One region of the Shinella sedimenti genome, then DNA from elsewhere that is predicted to be linked to it. Evidence: riboswitches for the same ligand, from Rfam matches in the RefSeq annotation. Region 1 holds a riboswitch; each other region holds the start of a gene.

Region 1 (5,136 bases):
CGGGTGCCGCGGACTTCGCCCGGCGCCCAGGCGCGTTCGAAGTAATTGTCGATACGGCTGCCGACGGCCTGGATAAGCAGGCGCAGCGGCTTGCCGGGCACATCGGCAAATCCCTTGATGCGAAGCACGTCGTGCTCAGCGATTACGCCCTTGAGGCGCTCGATGAAGGCGGACGGATCGGAAAGCGCCGGCAGTTCGACAACGAAGCTGTCGAATTCGTCGTGGTCGTGCTCCTCGCCGTTCTCATGTTCCAGCTCGTGGTGTGACTTGCGGTTGGCGATATCGTCTTCCGTACCGACGCCGAGGCCGAGCAATACGGCGGCGGCCACTTCGCCGTTCTTCGCCTCGATCATCGAGGGCTTGCGGGCGGTGCGCGATGCCACTTCGTCGCGCACGGTCTGGATGCCGGCGGCATCGAGCAGGTCGGTCTTGTTGAGCACGATAAGGTCGGCGGCGGTCAGCTGGTCCTCGAAGAGCTCTTCCAGCGGGCTTTCGTGGTCGAGGTTGTCGTCTTCGACGCGCAGCGCGTCGACCCTGTCGTGATCGTCGGCAAAACGGCCGGCCGCGACGGCGGCACTGTCGACCACGGTGATGACGCCGTCGACCGTGACCTGCGTCTTGATTTCCGGCCAGTTGAAGGCGGCGACAAGCGGCTGCGGCAGCGCGAGACCCGAGGTCTCGATGACGATATGGTCGGGGCGGTTTTCACGCTCCAGCAGCTTCGACATGGTGGGGATGAAGTCATCGGCGACGGTGCAGCAGATGCAGCCGTTGGTGAGCTCGATGATGTCGTCCTCGGTGCAGGCTTCCGCGCCGCAGCCCTTCAGCACGTCGCCATCGACGCCGAGATCGCCGAATTCGTTGATGATGAGCGCAATACGCTTGCCGCCGGCATTCTGCAGGAGGTTGCGGATCATCGTCGTCTTGCCGGCCCCGAGAAAGCCGGTGATGACGGTGGCGGGGATCTTCTGTTGCAGCATGGCTCAACCCTTCATTTTCAGCGGCAGTCCGGCCGCAACGAAATACACTTCCGGTACAAGCGCCGCCACCTGCTGGTGGAGCCGCCCGGCATGGTCGCGAAAGTCGCGCGCCATGCGGTTTTCAGGCACGATGCCCAGGCCGACCTCGTTCGAGACGAAGATCAGGCGGCCCGGCGCGCCCTTGATGGCCGATAAAAGGACGGCAAATTCTTCCGCGATGTCCCGCTCCTCCAGCATCAGATTGGTGAGCCAGAGGGTCAGACAATCCACGAGGACCGCACGATCCGCACGCGCCACATCGGCGATCCGGGCCGCGAGCGCAAGCGGTTCCTCATGCGTTTCCCAGCCGTCTCCACGGTCTTCCCGGTGTCTGGCGATGCGCTCGCGCATCTCGTCATCCCAGGCGCGGCCGGTGGCAATATAATGACGCGAAAGGCCGGTCTCGACGACCAGCCTTTCGGCAAAAGCGGATTTTCCGGAACGCGCACCGCCCAGAACCAGGACGGCTCCGGGCGATTTCAGCGTCATATCAGGCAGCCTTTGCGATCTTTTCGTTGGCAAAGCCGAGGGAAAGGCCGAGCACGATCCAGAAGAACAGCGTCGTGGCAAGGGCCGCGACGGCGAACTCCGCACCGAGAACGGCCGGAACGGCGCTCGAAATATCCGACGGCTGCGGCGCACCATAGACCTGCGGCGCGGCAATCAGAACGAGACCGGCAATCTTGGCGACGATGCCCGGCTTGAGAAACAGCAGGTAGAGACCCGCTGCCGACAGCACAACCGCCGCAATCCACCAGATCTGACGCTGGGTCAGGTCCGCAGCCGGGAAGCCCGGCAGTTCCGGCGGCAGGCCGATGGCCGGGAGCATATGCACGGCAAGCCAGCCGGCCGCCCCCCACAGCGCGCCATTGGCGACCGTGATGGGATGGCCGGACACGAGGCTGAAACCGGCAAGGAGCAAGGCAAAGCCGGCGCCGGTAACGAGATTGGCGAGCAGCGTGCCGGAGAACCGGCTCATGCCGAACATGATGCCACCCTCTTCGTGGTCCTCGCCGTCATGCGCATAAGCGACCGAGACAGGCGAAAGCGACGACGCCATGTCCAGGAGGACGGCCCCCAGAGACGAATGCTCATGTGTCGCAGCAGCGCCTTCGGTGGTCGGCGTGGTGCCTTCGGCTGCAGGCGCGGCCTCATCGCCGCCTTCGAATTCTTCGGCGTGCAGGATGAGCGGCACGACGCGGGCTTCCTGGGCGGCTGTCATCAGGACGCCAGAGAAGAGCCCGGCCACCAGGGCGGCCAGGAGATAACGAACGATCATGTCGGAAACTCCTTAGTGGCAAGGAAAGCCGTAGGAGTGACGCGTATCGTGCGCGGTATCGTGCAGCACGGCCGAATTCGCAAGGCCGGCGCCGAAGACGAGGAACCCGCCCAAGAGCAGCGCGAGAACGCCCGCGATGAGGCGATCGCTCGCCGAAAGAGTGATAGAAGACGTATTGGAAACAGCCATGACAACCTCCGTGCAGGCATCGGGGAAGCCCCTCCCCAGGTCGGGCAATATGCCCTCATTGGCTGGCAGGTTTCCTGGCTCGCGGCGTCGGGCGTTTTTACGCCCACGGAATGCCCTCGCCTTCCCGGGCAGTGCATCGCGAAAGGTGGACGATTCGTAGAAAAAGAGGCGTCCGGGCCCGGTTGATCGCGATGCCACCCAGTGGCTTTTCCGTCCTGTGTCCGGTCTGCCGAACAAGGCACCATTGCCTCGTCCAAGCACGCCGAACATCGGCCGGATGGGCGTTCCTCGCCACTCTACAGTCGCGGGGTCGGCCGTGATTGCAGCGCCCTGAATGGGTCCACCGTATCACATTCCCATTTACTCCCCGGTCCGTTTCCGGACCAGAGAACCATCCAATAGTCGGATGATTATGCCGCCGGCCCCGACAAGTCAATCGACAGCCAGCGGCATGGCCTGTGCCGAAAACGCCGGCCGGCCGTCCCAAACTCAATAGCCGGGGATGATCACCACGCCGCCGCGCCGGCGGTAGTAGCCGTCATCGCTGTAGTAGGGACCGTCATAATAGCCGTCGACCGGACCCTCGAGCACGTCGTAGTCCCGCTGGTAGCGGCGCTCGCGGCTGGTCTGGCGTGCCTGGGCGAACTGCGCGGCCTGCCGAAGCGCGGCGAACTGCCGGCGCGAAAGATAGCCGTCGGCGCGGTAGCCCGACGCGCCCTGCCATGCGGCGATCGCCGCGCGGGTGCGCGGACCGAAAACGCCGTCGGCGCCGTAGGTGCTGTAGCCGAGCGCGCTCAGCCAGCGCTGCGCCTGCACCCGCGTCGAGCGTTCCATATAGGCTTCGCGTGGATCGACGACGGGGCGTTCCTCCACCATGCGCTCGGCTTCGGCCTTCGGCACCGGTTTGGTCGCAATCGCGGCCATACGCTCGCGCGCATCGGATGCATAACGGCCGCGCGGATAGACATCGAGATAGGCCTGGAAAGCCTGCCGCGACCCCGCGACCACCGCCTTCTGGAACGTGTCTTCCTCGCGCTTTGCCGCAGCAAGCCTCTCGGCCTCCGCGCTGTCGCGCGTTGCCGTCGCCGGGCCGCTGGTGGTCGCGCGCTTCTGGGCGGCCTCGGCCTCCGCGGCCCGCTTCTTTGCCTCGGCGGCAAGGCGGGCGGCTTCGGCGGCCTTCGCCTCGGCTTCCGCCGCAGCCTTGGCGGCCTCGGCCTTCAGGCGCTCAAGCTCCCGGGTCTTTTCATCGGCCAGCTTGCGGGCGGCCGCAGCCTCCTGCTCCAGCCGGGCCTTTTCGGCAGCCGCAGCTTTTTCCGCTTCCAGCCGCTTGGCGTCTTCGGCACGCGCGGCCGCCGCTTCGGCCGCGCGGGCGTTTGCCTCGGCCTCGGCGCGCGCCTTCTGTGCGGCGGCGGCCTCGTCGGCCTTGCGGCGCTCTGCCTCGGCCTGCACACGCGCTGCCTCGTCCGCCTTCGCCTTTTCGGCAGCGGCGGCTTCCTTCTTCACGCGCTCGGCTTCGGCAGCCTTTTCCGCTGCCAGCTTGCGTTCATCAGCCGCCTTCCTGTCTGCCTCCGCCTTGAGGCGGGCGGATTCGTCTGCCCGCGCCTTTTCAGCGGCTGCGGCTTCGGTCTTCGCCTTTTCCTCGGCGGCTGCCTTTTCGGAAGCAAGCTTGCGAGCCGCGGCGGCGGCTTCCTCGGCCTTCTTCGCCTCGGCCTTCGCCTTCTCGGCATCAGCAGCCTTGCGTGCGTCGTCCGCCTTGGCCTTCTCGGCGTCGGCGTCACGCTTCGACTCTTCTGCGGCCTTCGCCTCATCGGCCTTGGCCTTTACGGCGGCATCGTCGGAGGCGGTTGCAGCCGGATTCGCGTTGCCGGCAGCCTTCAATTCTGCGATGCGCAGCCGCGCCATCGAGGCGAACGTGCCGTTGGGATACTGTTTCAGGTAGTTTTCGAACTGCGTTATATCGCTGCCGGAAGATGCTTTCTGCCAGAAGCCGAACTCCTCCTCCCAGCGCTTGCCGGCATTGGTGGTTTCCTTTGCCGTCTGGGCGAAGGCGGCCACCGGAAAGCCGGCGAGCGACAGCCCGACGAGGCCCACCAGAACAGATCGAGCAAGAGGTCCAGAACCCATCAAAATCACCCTTTCGGATCGCACTACGGCATCGGCACCCGCAAGGCGGGCATGATCACGTTCCTCCTTGCACCGAAATCAGGCGCAACTTTGGTGCTGCGGTAACCGGTGGTGGAGAAACCCGATGGCAGAACGTTTCAGGCGGGCGGTTTAATCAGCGGATCCCCAGAATGCTGTCGAGCCAGCGCGGGTCTAGCACGGCCGCAAGCTCGGCCGCCACGCCGTCGAGTGCTGCATCGACGCCCGCCCGGTAATCGAAGCCGCCGCCCTCGATGCCGAAATCGGCAAGCAGCCGCGCGCGGTAGGCATCGCTGGAGAGAAGGCCGTGCAGGTAGGTCCCCATCACGCGGCCGTCCGGCGAGACGGCGCCGTCCGGCCGGCCGTCTATGCTGACGGGGGGACGAAGGGCGTCCGGCCCCGTCGTTCGGCCGAGATGGATCTCGTAGCCCTCGAGCGGCACATCGTATTGCAGGGAACGGGCGTCGCTGTTGCGCACCATCTTTTCCGGAGCCATTTCCGTTTCGA
Region 2 (5,136 bases), on a different contig from region 1:
CGGTGAACCGCGCCAATCCCATTGCCGGCCGCATCTCCATGAGCAATCTCTGCTCGGAAATTCTGCAGGTAAGCGAGCCGAGCGAGTTCAACGCCGACCTCTCCTATGCGAGGATGGGCAAGGACATCTCCTGCAATCTCGGCTCGCTCAACATTGCCTCTGCGATGGATTCACCGGATTTCGGCCGGACCATCGAGACGTCGATCCGCGCGCTGACGGCCGTTTCCGAGATGAGCCACATCTCGTCCGTTCCCTCCGTCGAGAAGGGCAACGACGACAGCCACGCCATCGGGCTCGGCCAGATGAACCTGCATGGCTATCTCGCCCGCGAGCGCATCTTTTACGGTTCGGAAGAAGGCGTCGATTTCACCAATATCTATTTCTACACGGTGACCTTTCACGCCATCCGCGCCTCCAACCGGCTGGCTGTCGAGAAGGGCGTGAGCTTCAAGGGCTTCGAGAACTCGAAATATGCTTCGGGCGAGTATTTCGACAAATATACCGAGCAGGAATGGCTGCCCGCGACGGAAAAGGTGCGCGGCATCTTCGAAGAGGCCGGCATCCACATCCCGACGCAGGGAGACTGGCAGGAACTGAAGTCGGCCGTCATGGAAGGCGGGCTCTACAACCAGAACCTCCAGGCCGTGCCGCCGACCGGTTCGATCTCCTATATCAACCACTCGACCTCCTCGATCCATCCGATCGTTTCAAAGATCGAGATCCGCAAGGAAGGTAAGATCGGCCGCGTCTACTATCCCGCCGCCTTCATGACGAACGACAACTTGGATTACTATCAGGACGCCTATGAGATCGGCCCGGAGAAAATCATCGACACCTATGCGGCGGCCACCCAGCATGTCGATCAGGGCCTGTCGCTGACGCTGTTCTTCCGCGACACCGCGACGACACGCGACATCAACCGGGCGCAGATCTACGCCTGGAAGAAGGGCATCAAGACCATCTACTACATCCGCCTTCGCCAGATGGCCCTGTCCGGCACGGAAGTGCAGGGCTGTGTCTCGTGCGCGCTGTGATTTCGGGGAAGACCATGAATATCCAAGTGAAGACCAAGGCGCCAAAGGCTGCCGCCGCCGTGCGCGCCATCAACTGGAACCGCATCGAGGACGACAAGGACCTGGAGGTCTGGAACCGCCTGACCGGCAATTTCTGGCTGCCGGAAAAGGTGCCGTTGTCCAACGACATTCCCTCCTGGGCGACGCTGAAGCCGGAAGAGCAGAAGCTCACCATCCGCGTCTTCACCGGGCTTACCCTGCTCGACACGATCCAGAACGGCGTCGGCTCCGTCAGGCTGATGGAGGATTCGGCCACGCCGCATGAGGAAGCGGTTCTTTCCAACATCTCCTTCATGGAGGCTGTGCACGCGCGCTCCTATTCCTCGATCTTCTCGACGCTCTGCCTGACGCCCGATGTGGACGACGCCTATCGCTGGTCGGAGGAAAACGAGTTCCTGCAACGGAAATCGGCGCTGATCATGGAGCAGTACGGTTCCGGCGATCCCTTGAAGAAGAAGGTCGCCTCAGTCTTCCTGGAAAGCTTCCTGTTCTATTCCGGCTTCTATCTGCCGATGTACTGGTCGAGCCGCGCCAAGCTCACCAACACCGCCGACATGATTCGCCTCATCATCCGCGACGAGGCCGTGCACGGCTATTATATCGGCTACAAGTTCCAGCGCGCCGTCGAGCGCTTGAGCGCTGACAAGCAGCAGGAAATCAAGGACTTTGCCTTCGATCTGCTGCTGGAGCTCTATGACAATGAGGCCCGCTATACCGAAGAGCTCTATGACGGCGTCGGCCTCAGCGAGGACGTCAAGAAGTTCCTGCACTACAATGGCAACAAGGCGCTGATGAACCTCGGCTACGAGGCGCTGTTCCCGCCGGAAGCCTGCAAGGTCAATCCGGCGATCCTCTCGGCGCTGTCGCCGAATGCCGATGAAAACCACGACTTCTTCTCCGGCTCCGGTTCGTCCTATGTCATCGGCAAAGCGGTCGCGACTGAGGACGACGACTGGGATTTCTGAGCCTTGGGATGTCCTTCAACGGCATGTCGTTCGGGGTGCCGTCGATGTCGTATTCCCGAGGGTCCTTTGGCCCGCCAGATGGTTTGCTGTGTGCGTACAGGGTGCCGTCCCCACCATGTCGGGACGGATAATTGGGAAGCCGGTCGAATGCCGGTGCTGCCCCCGCAACGGTAGCGGAACGAAAGCTCCGGCAAACACCACTGGCCAGTCGGCCGGGAAGGTGCCGGCAGCGTCCGAAAGGACAGTTCCGAAGCCCGGAAACCAGCCCTGAAACGATGACTCGGCCGATTGCGGTGGGCGATCGAGAGGTGAACGGCGTCCTCTCGAAAGGCCCGTTTCCTTCTCCTCTCCATCCTTCGTCGAGCGACGTTCCGCGCTCCGCCCGTTGGCCTGCGCGATCGTTCCGAGAGGATCCGGCGCGCGCTAGGCGGGCCGGACGAGGCAAAACCCAGGAGGAGACAGACATGAGCAGGAACAGAGGCGTCGTCTATATGCGACCCGGCAAGGTCGAGGTCCGCGACATCGACGACCCGAAGCTGGAGGCCCCCGACGGCCGCCGTATCGAACACGGCGTGATCCTCAAGGTGATCTCGACGAATATCTGCGGCTCCGACCAGCACATGGTGCGCGGCCGCACGACGGCCATGCCCGGCCTCGTCCTCGGCCACGAGATCACCGGCGAGGTCATCGAGAAGGGTATCGACGTCGAGATGCTGCAGATCGGCGACATCGTCTCGGTGCCGTTCAACGTGGCCTGCGGGCGCTGCCGTTGCTGCAAGTCGCAGGACACCGGTGTGTGCCTCACCGTCAATCCGTCGCGGGCGGGCGGTGCCTATGGCTATGTCGACATGGGCGGCTGGATCGGCGGCCAGGCCCGCTACGTCACGATCCCCTATGCCGACTTCAACCTGTTGAAGTTCCCGGATCGCGACAAGGCCATGTCGAAGATCCGCGACCTCACCATGCTCTCCGACATCCTGCCGACGGGCTTCCACGGCGCGGTGAAGGCCGGTGTCGGCGTCGGCTCGACAGTCTATGTGGCGGGTGCCGGCCCGGTCGGGCTTGCGGCGGCCGCATCCGCGCGCATTCTCGGCGCGGCGGTCGTGATGATCGGCGATTTCAACAAGGACCGTCTGGCGCACGCCGCCCGGGTGGGCTTCGAGCCGATCGACCTTTCCAAGAGCGACCGCCTTGGTGACATGATCGCCGAGGTCGTTGGAACGAACGAGGTGGACAGCGCCATCGACGCCGTCGGCTTCGAGGCCCGTGGCCATGCGGGCGGCGAGCAGCCGGCCATCGTGCTGAACCAGATGATGGAGATCACCCGCGCCGCCGGCTCTATCGGCATTCCCGGCCTCTATGTCACGGAAGATCCGGGCGCTGTCGACAGCGCGGCCAAGCAGGGCAGCCTGTCGCTGCGCTTCGGCCTCGGCTGGGCGAAGGCGCAGTCCTTCCACACCGGCCAGACGCCTGTTCTCAAGTACAACCGGCAGCTCATGCAGGCCATCCTGCACGACCGCCTGCCCATCGCCGATATCGTCAACGCGAAGATCATCTCGCTCGACGATGCCGTGCAGGGCTACGAGAGCTTCGACCAGGGCGCGGCGACGAAGTTCGTGCTCGACCCGCACGGCGACCTGCTCAAGGCCGCCTGAAAAACCGGTACCGCGCCGGCCGCCTCTAGACGGCCGGCGCGGTCCAAACCGATGCAATGTCGCGGCCTCGCTTTCCGAAGCCGGGTTCGCGGCGTTCATTCGAGAAGGAGGAAACCATGGCGGATATCAGGGATGTCCTGATCGATCATCTCATCGACCGGCGGGCAGGGTGGAGCATGGGGTCGTATGGCGCCGTTGCGGAATTCCACCAGGACCCGGGCGAGTATCTGCAGGCCGATGCTCCGTCGCTTTTCGTACGCGCCACACCGCGCGGCGCCATCCGGCTCGATGCCGATACGGTCGGGCAGATCGTGCCCGTCGCCTACGAGGCGCTGAGCTGCCGGCCGCAGCGCTGGAGTCATGGTGTGGCGCTGTGCCTGCCGCAGCGAGACGCGGCGATGAACGGTCGCAAGGCGCTGACCGAACTCGGCCCGGATACGGAAGCCGTGCGCGTGACGGACCGGGCGGCCATCCTCTTCGATCTCGGCCTTGCCCTGCCGCAAAGCGATTTCTGTATCCGCACCGACGATCCCGCGCTGCTTGCCATCCTGCGGGCGCAGATCGGCCGCAGCCTGTTCGATCCGCACAATCCGGCGACGGCGGCCATCATGAAGGCGCATCCGCACCGCGTCGCGCTGACCCGACTCGGCCGCATCGAGGTGTTCCAGAAGATCGGCGGCCCGGATACCGGCGGCGTCTCGCCGCCGGGGCCGCACACCCATCTCCTGCCGCACCTCATCCGCTCGCGGCGTACCCATTCGGCCAACACGCCGATCCCGAAATACCATGTGCCGCTCGGCTATCTGCATCCCCCCAATCCCGTGATGGACAGCATGGGCCGCGATCTCGATTTCGATATCGACGACCATGCGCGATTCCAGGACCTGTTCGCGCAGTTCGCGCGCCCGGACCTGCCCATCCTGCGCAAGGCGGTGCTGGATGGCCTGGCGCGGCGGGTGGAGCCGGAATCCTTCCTCTCCCACACGGATCGGTTCAGCCGTGCGACCGTACGCATCACGCTGCGCCAGCAGGACAGGATGGCCCGGCGCTTCGGCGGCGGCTCCTATCTCGAACTGATTTCGCAATGGCGCGCCGTTCTCGACAGGGGCGCGGAGGGCATAGCGGCGGATGAAGACGCGCCCGGCCACGCGGAGACCGGCGCCGTCGTGTCGTTCTTGCCGCTCGCCGCGACGGGCTGAGCCGTCAAACGCCGTCGTCGTGACCAGCCGCTGGCAGGCCCGCGCCGAAACCGCGCAGCGCCCAGCGGCGTCCATCGCTCGACAGGTCGAGAAAGCCGAGCGGCTCGACATCGATGCGCCAGACCGCCGCCAGCGGTGCGCCCACGACATGCGCGAAAACCAGCTTGAGCAGGATGCCGTGCGTCACGGCAAGGACGCGCCCGCCCGTGCCATGCAGGCCGTCGAGCCAGCCCGTGGCGCGTGT
Region 3 (5,136 bases), 110 kb from region 1:
CGCTGCGGTCGTGAACAGGGCCAAGGCCTTCTCCGATTTCACAAAACTTTCGTCTCTCTGTCATATGGATGTCATCTTGAACAGGAGATGAACGCTTCCCTTAACGTTGCCCACACGCTTTGGTTCAGTCTGTTGCCGCGCAGCAATGGTTGTCGGCTGCATGCTGGCTTACGGGCTTTCACAACAGGGGTTTCCAATCGGTGCGGCTGTTCATTCCCAAAGCTTGCAGGATGCTCTAAAGAGCTTGCGACGGTTCGAGCGTGTGGCCTGCACGACCGGACACAAGAGGAGACGGGTCCGCAGAGATGACTTCCGAGACTGAAAAGACGACGCTGCGCATTGCTGTCGCGCAGTTGAACCCGACGGTTGGCGACGTGGCCGGCAATCTGGCCAAGGCGCGCGCCGCTCGCGCGGATGCCGCAACGCAGGGCGCCGACCTGCTTCTGCTGACGGAACTTTTCATCTCCGGCTATCCGCCGGAGGATCTCGTGCTGAAGCCGGCCTTCCTGAAGGCCTGCCGTCGCGCTATCGATGATCTTGCCACAGACACTGCGGATGGCGGCCCGGGCGTCATTATCGGCTTTCCGCGGCAGGACGAGACCGGCCGCTACAATGCCGTCGCCGTTCTCGATGCCGGCAAGGTCATCGCGGTCCGCGACAAGGTGGACCTGCCGAACTACGGCGAATTCGATGAGAAGCGCGTCTTTGATCAGGGCGCGATGCCGGGTCCGGTGAATTTCCGTGGCGTGCGCCTTGGCATCCCGATCTGCGAGGACATCTGGGGCGAACTCGGCGTCTGCGAGACGCTGGCGGAAAGCGGCGCGGAAATCCTGCTGTCGCCGAACGGCTCGCCCTATTATCGCGGCAAGGTCGATATCCGCCACCAGGTCGTGCTGAAGCAGGTCATCGAGACCGGCCTTCCGCTGCTCTATGCCAACCAGCTCGGCGGGCAGGACGAGCTTGTTTTCGACGGCGCAAGCTTCGCCTTCAACGCCGACAAGACGCTGGCCTTCCAGATGAGCCAGTTCGAGGAAACCATCGCGCTCACGACCTGGAAGCGGCAGGGCGGCGGATGGGTCTGCGACAGCGGCCCGATGTCGCGCATTCCCGAGCGCGAGGAGGCGGATTACCGCGCCTGCCTTCTCGGCTTCCGCGACTACGTCAACAAGAACGGCTTCAAGAACGTCGTGCTCGGCCTGTCCGGCGGCATCGATTCGGCGATCTGCGCGGCCATCGCCGTCGATGCGCTGGGCGAGGAGCGCGTGCGCTGTGTGATGCTGCCCTACCGTTACACTTCGGAGGATTCTCTGAAGGATGCTGCCGATTGCGCCAAGGCGCTGGGTTGCCGTTACGACATCGTGCCGATCGAGGCACCCGTGACCGGCTTCCTTTCCGCGCTGTCAGAGACCTTCGAGGGCACCGAGGAAGGCATCACCGAGGAAAACCTCCAGAGCCGCACGCGCGGCACGATCCTGATGGCGATTTCCAACAAGTTCGGCTCGATGGTGGTCACGACGGGCAACAAGTCGGAAATGTCGGTCGGCTATGCCACGCTCTACGGCGACATGAACGGCGGTTTCAACCCCATCAAGGACCTCTACAAAATGCAGGTCTATGCGCTGTCGCGCTGGCGCAACCAGTATGTGCCGCCCGGCGCGCTGGGGCCGACGGGTGAGGTAATCCCGCACAATATCATCGACAAGGCGCCGTCGGCCGAGCTGCGGCCCAATCAGACCGACCAGGATTCCCTGCCGCCCTATCCTGTTCTTGACGACATTCTCGAATGCCTCGTCGAGTTGGAGATGGGCACGGAGGAGATTGTGGCGCGCGGCCACGACGCGGCAACCGTCCACCGGATCGAGCACCTGCTCTACATCGCTGAATACAAGCGCCGCCAGTCCGCGCCCGGCGTCAAGATCACCCGCAAGAATTTCGGCCGCGACCGCCGCTACCCCATCACCAACCGCTTCCGCGACCGGGGATGAGGGGCGCGGTACTGGCGGTCTTTCTGCGTCTGGTAGTTGTGCGTTAACCTGTGCGATCGAAATGTAACCTCTCTGATTGCAGACAGAGAGGTCAGTGCTAATATGCATTCCTTCTCGGGGAGTGGGTATGGCGCAACGCAGGGCTGTCCTTTTTATCGATGCAGAGAACGTGCCTTCGCGCGCCGCCGCCACGCTTATCGAAGAAGCGACGAAGCACGGCCTGCTGCTTGATCGCCGTATCTATGGAGACTTCTCGAATTCATCCCTCAAGCCGTGGCTGGATGCCGCCGCACTTCACGCCCTCACGTCCCGGCAGACCGTGGCCGGGGCGAATGGCAAGAACGGCGCTGATATCGCCATGGTGATCGATGCCATGGACGAACTTCATTCGGGGCAAGTGGATGTGTTCTGCCTCGCCACCGCCGATAGCGACTTCACCCAGTTGGCAATGCGAATTCGGCGCGCTGGCAAGATCGCCGTTGGAATGGCGTGCTCAAAGGCCTCGAGCCGGTTTCAGACGGCTTTTGACGTCTTCAGGACCATCGGCGCTGTAAAGCCCGACCCAAGTCCAGCGCCGGTGAAAATCACCGAAAAGACTGTTGCAATACAGGCGCCAGATGTTCGCCGCGCGTTAAAGAGTGAACTCCTGCAACGCATTTTCGTCGAGGCGCCGCCGCTGGATGGTCCATGGGTTGCGCTGCCGGACCTCATGAAGACCTTGAACGCGTGTCAACCGAACTTCGATCTGAAGTCGTATGGTCACAACCAGCTCTGCAAGCTTCTGGCCTTTTCCGGCGCCGAACTCGCCGACAAGAACCGCAAGGCCCGTCTGAAGGCACAGCCCCTCAAGAAAGTGGTCGATAACGGCTGAGGCGACAACAGCGTTTTGAACACGCGGACTTGATCACGCAGTCGTGTCGTGCACAATCCGGACGTCAGGTGCCCGCTTGCGGGAGAATCGGGAAACCGGTGCGGGGAGACCCAGATCCGGTACGTGCCCAACGCTGTGACGGGGATGGCTTCACTCTAAAACCTTGAATCGATTCAGGGTTTTGCCACTGGTTGTTCAACCGGGAAGGCAGTTCGAAGTCGTGTGAACCGAAGTCAGAAGACCGGCCTGGCAAGATAGACCGAACCGCGCGGACGGCGGCAGGTTTTGCGCATTGTTGGGGAGATGACGATGCGAACCGAACCGTTGGACCTTCTGGTCCGGGCGGGCGCTTTTCCGCATGAGGAAAAGCAGGCCGTCTACCGCGCCATCGAAACGCGCCGCGACGTGCGCGACCAGTTCCTGCCTGATCCCTTACCGGACGATCTGGTTCGGCGGCTGCTGCAGGCGGCACACAACGCACCGTCGGTCGGTTTCATGCAGCCATGGAACTTCCTTCTCGTGCGCAATCTGCTGACCCGTCAGGCGGTGCATGCGGCTTTTCTCAAGGCCAATGCGGAGGCGGAGGCGATGTTTTCGGGCGAGCAGCAAGAACGCTATCGTGCGCTGAAGCTCGAGGGCATTCTGAAGGCGCCGCTTTCCATCTGCGTGACCTGCGATCCGACGCGGGCAGGGTCCGTCGTGCTGGGGCGAACGCACAATCCGCGCATGGACGTCTATTCCACCGTTTGCGCCGTACAGAACCTCTGGCTTGCGGCGCGCGCGGAAGGGGTGGGCGTCGGCTGGGTCAGCATCTTCCACGACAGCGATATCCGCACGATCCTTGGCATCCCCAATCATATCGAGATCGTCGCCTGGCTATGCGTTGGTTTCGTCGAGCAGCTCTATGGCGAACCGGAGCTGGCCGTGAAGGGCTGGCGGCAGCGTCTGCCACTGGAGGACCTGGTCTTCGAAGAGCGCTGGCCGGACATCAGTTGACGTCGGCGCCTGCGGGACGGCCGAGGTCGATTGCGGATTCATTTTCCGGCAGGAAGGCCGGGCCGACCGTGCGCACCTTGTGCTTGGACGGGTCGTAATCACGCTCCTCCGCCTTGGCCGAAACCTTTGCCTCGTCCTTGCGTGGCTGCGTCTGGATGGTGGTTACGGAGCCGGAGCCGCCATCCGGTGCGGTTTCCGTCGTCATCTCGCCGCGTGCCGCCTTTTCGCGCTTGATCATCTCCTGATAGTAAGCCGAGAGGTTGCAGCCGCAGGCGCCGGGCTTGGAAAGGTCGCGCGTGCGGTAGGCAAAGGCGTTCTGCAATTCAACATAGGTGCGGCCGCTGACCGTGGAGGTCATCTGCTCGGTTTCCTGTCCGCGCCCCATCGCGTGGTAATAGAGTTCCGTCTCGGTCTGTGGGCACATCATCGCGCAGACCTGCTGGTCGCGGCGGAAGTCCATCGGCGAGGCGTTGGAGGAAATCGGGAAGAAACCGCCGTCGCAGGTGCGCACGCATACGGTGCGCAGGTTGCCATGGCCGGCATTCCCGCCCAGCGAGCGCAACTGCAGCCGGTCGCTGCCTTCGGGCGCGGTTCCCAGCGGCAGGGTGCGCGTTTCGTCGAGCGTGCGCAGACGCTCGGTTGCGGCAACAGGCGTCACCTTCGCATCGTTGCAGCCCTCGGTCTCCAGCGAGGAGATCAGCCGGTTGCGTCTGGCCTTCGACGCGCCGCCGCCCGACAGCTCACGCCGCTTGCTGTCGAGGATCTGGAGGTTCTGCTCCATCTTGCCGATGACGGTGGCGAGCGTGGCGCAGGCATCGGCATTGGCGCCGCCGATCACGATGATGCTGCCGCTGGAGCAGCGCAGGCGGCGCTGATCGCTTTTCGCTTGCCTCAGCTGGATGTTCTGGCGTGCGATGGCGGACGCATATTTGCGGGCGTTCGAGGTATCGACCACGACCTTGGGCAGGCTCGCCAGTTCCGCCTTGAGGCGCTGGCACACGTCCGCCGCCGCCGTGCCGCCGGAAGAAAGAAGCGACAGGCCGGTTGCGACGGCAAACAGGAAGCGGCTGCGTCGCTTCACGGTAACGATCCCTATCGATCTTAGAGCATGTCGAAACGGCCGGCGAAAACCGGCATTTCCTATCTTATCATAGGGCGTGCCGGAGCGAGTGCAACGCCGACCGGCATTCGTGCTTAACGGCCACACTGGGCGCCTGCCTTGCAACGGCCCAAGTCACACCCTAAATTGCGGCATCTTCAATACCGACCGGATGGTGCTTCATG

The links. A riboswitch is a leader RNA that binds a small molecule or an ion and turns the genes downstream of it on or off. The one in region 1 is predicted to bind cobalamin.
Region 2: it holds a riboswitch for cobalamin, as region 1 does, so the genes downstream of both, fdhA (formaldehyde dehydrogenase, glutathione-independent) here and MKI86_RS06185 (CbtB domain-containing protein) in region 1, are expected to answer to the same signal.
Region 3: it holds a riboswitch for cobalamin, as region 1 does, so the genes downstream of both, bluB (5,6-dimethylbenzimidazole synthase) here and MKI86_RS06185 (CbtB domain-containing protein) in region 1, are expected to answer to the same signal.

Annotation. Positions count from the first base shown of each region.
Region 1 covers NZ_JAKVIN010000002.1:422,859-427,994, reverse strand. The annotation lists gene cobW (cobalamin biosynthesis protein CobW) at 1-980, opposite strand, end outside; gene cobU (bifunctional adenosylcobinamide kinase/adenosylcobinamide-phosphate guanylyltransferase) at 984-1,508, opposite strand; gene MKI86_RS06190 (CbtA family protein) at 1,510-2,298, opposite strand; gene MKI86_RS06185 (CbtB domain-containing protein) at 2,311-2,487, opposite strand; cobalamin riboswitch at 2,535-2,898, opposite strand; gene MKI86_RS06180 (peptidoglycan-binding domain-containing protein) at 2,977-4,611, opposite strand; gene MKI86_RS06175 (cobyric acid synthase) at 4,766-5,136, opposite strand, start outside.
Region 2 covers NZ_JAKVIN010000001.1:807,411-812,546, reverse strand. The annotation lists gene nrdE (class 1b ribonucleoside-diphosphate reductase subunit alpha) at 1-1,034, shown strand, start outside; gene nrdF (class 1b ribonucleoside-diphosphate reductase subunit beta) at 1,049-2,038, shown strand; cobalamin riboswitch at 2,121-2,322, shown strand; gene fdhA (formaldehyde dehydrogenase, glutathione-independent) at 2,503-3,693, shown strand; gene MKI86_RS04070 (DUF6925 family protein) at 3,810-4,892, shown strand; gene MKI86_RS04065 (histidine phosphatase family protein) at 4,897-5,136, opposite strand, start outside.
Region 3 covers NZ_JAKVIN010000002.1:537,774-542,909, forward strand. The annotation lists gene MKI86_RS06735 (NAD+ synthase) at 306-1,985, shown strand; gene MKI86_RS06740 (NYN domain-containing protein) at 2,113-2,856, shown strand; cobalamin riboswitch at 2,906-3,120, shown strand; gene bluB (5,6-dimethylbenzimidazole synthase) at 3,166-3,852, shown strand; gene MKI86_RS06750 (DUF2865 domain-containing protein) at 3,845-4,933, opposite strand.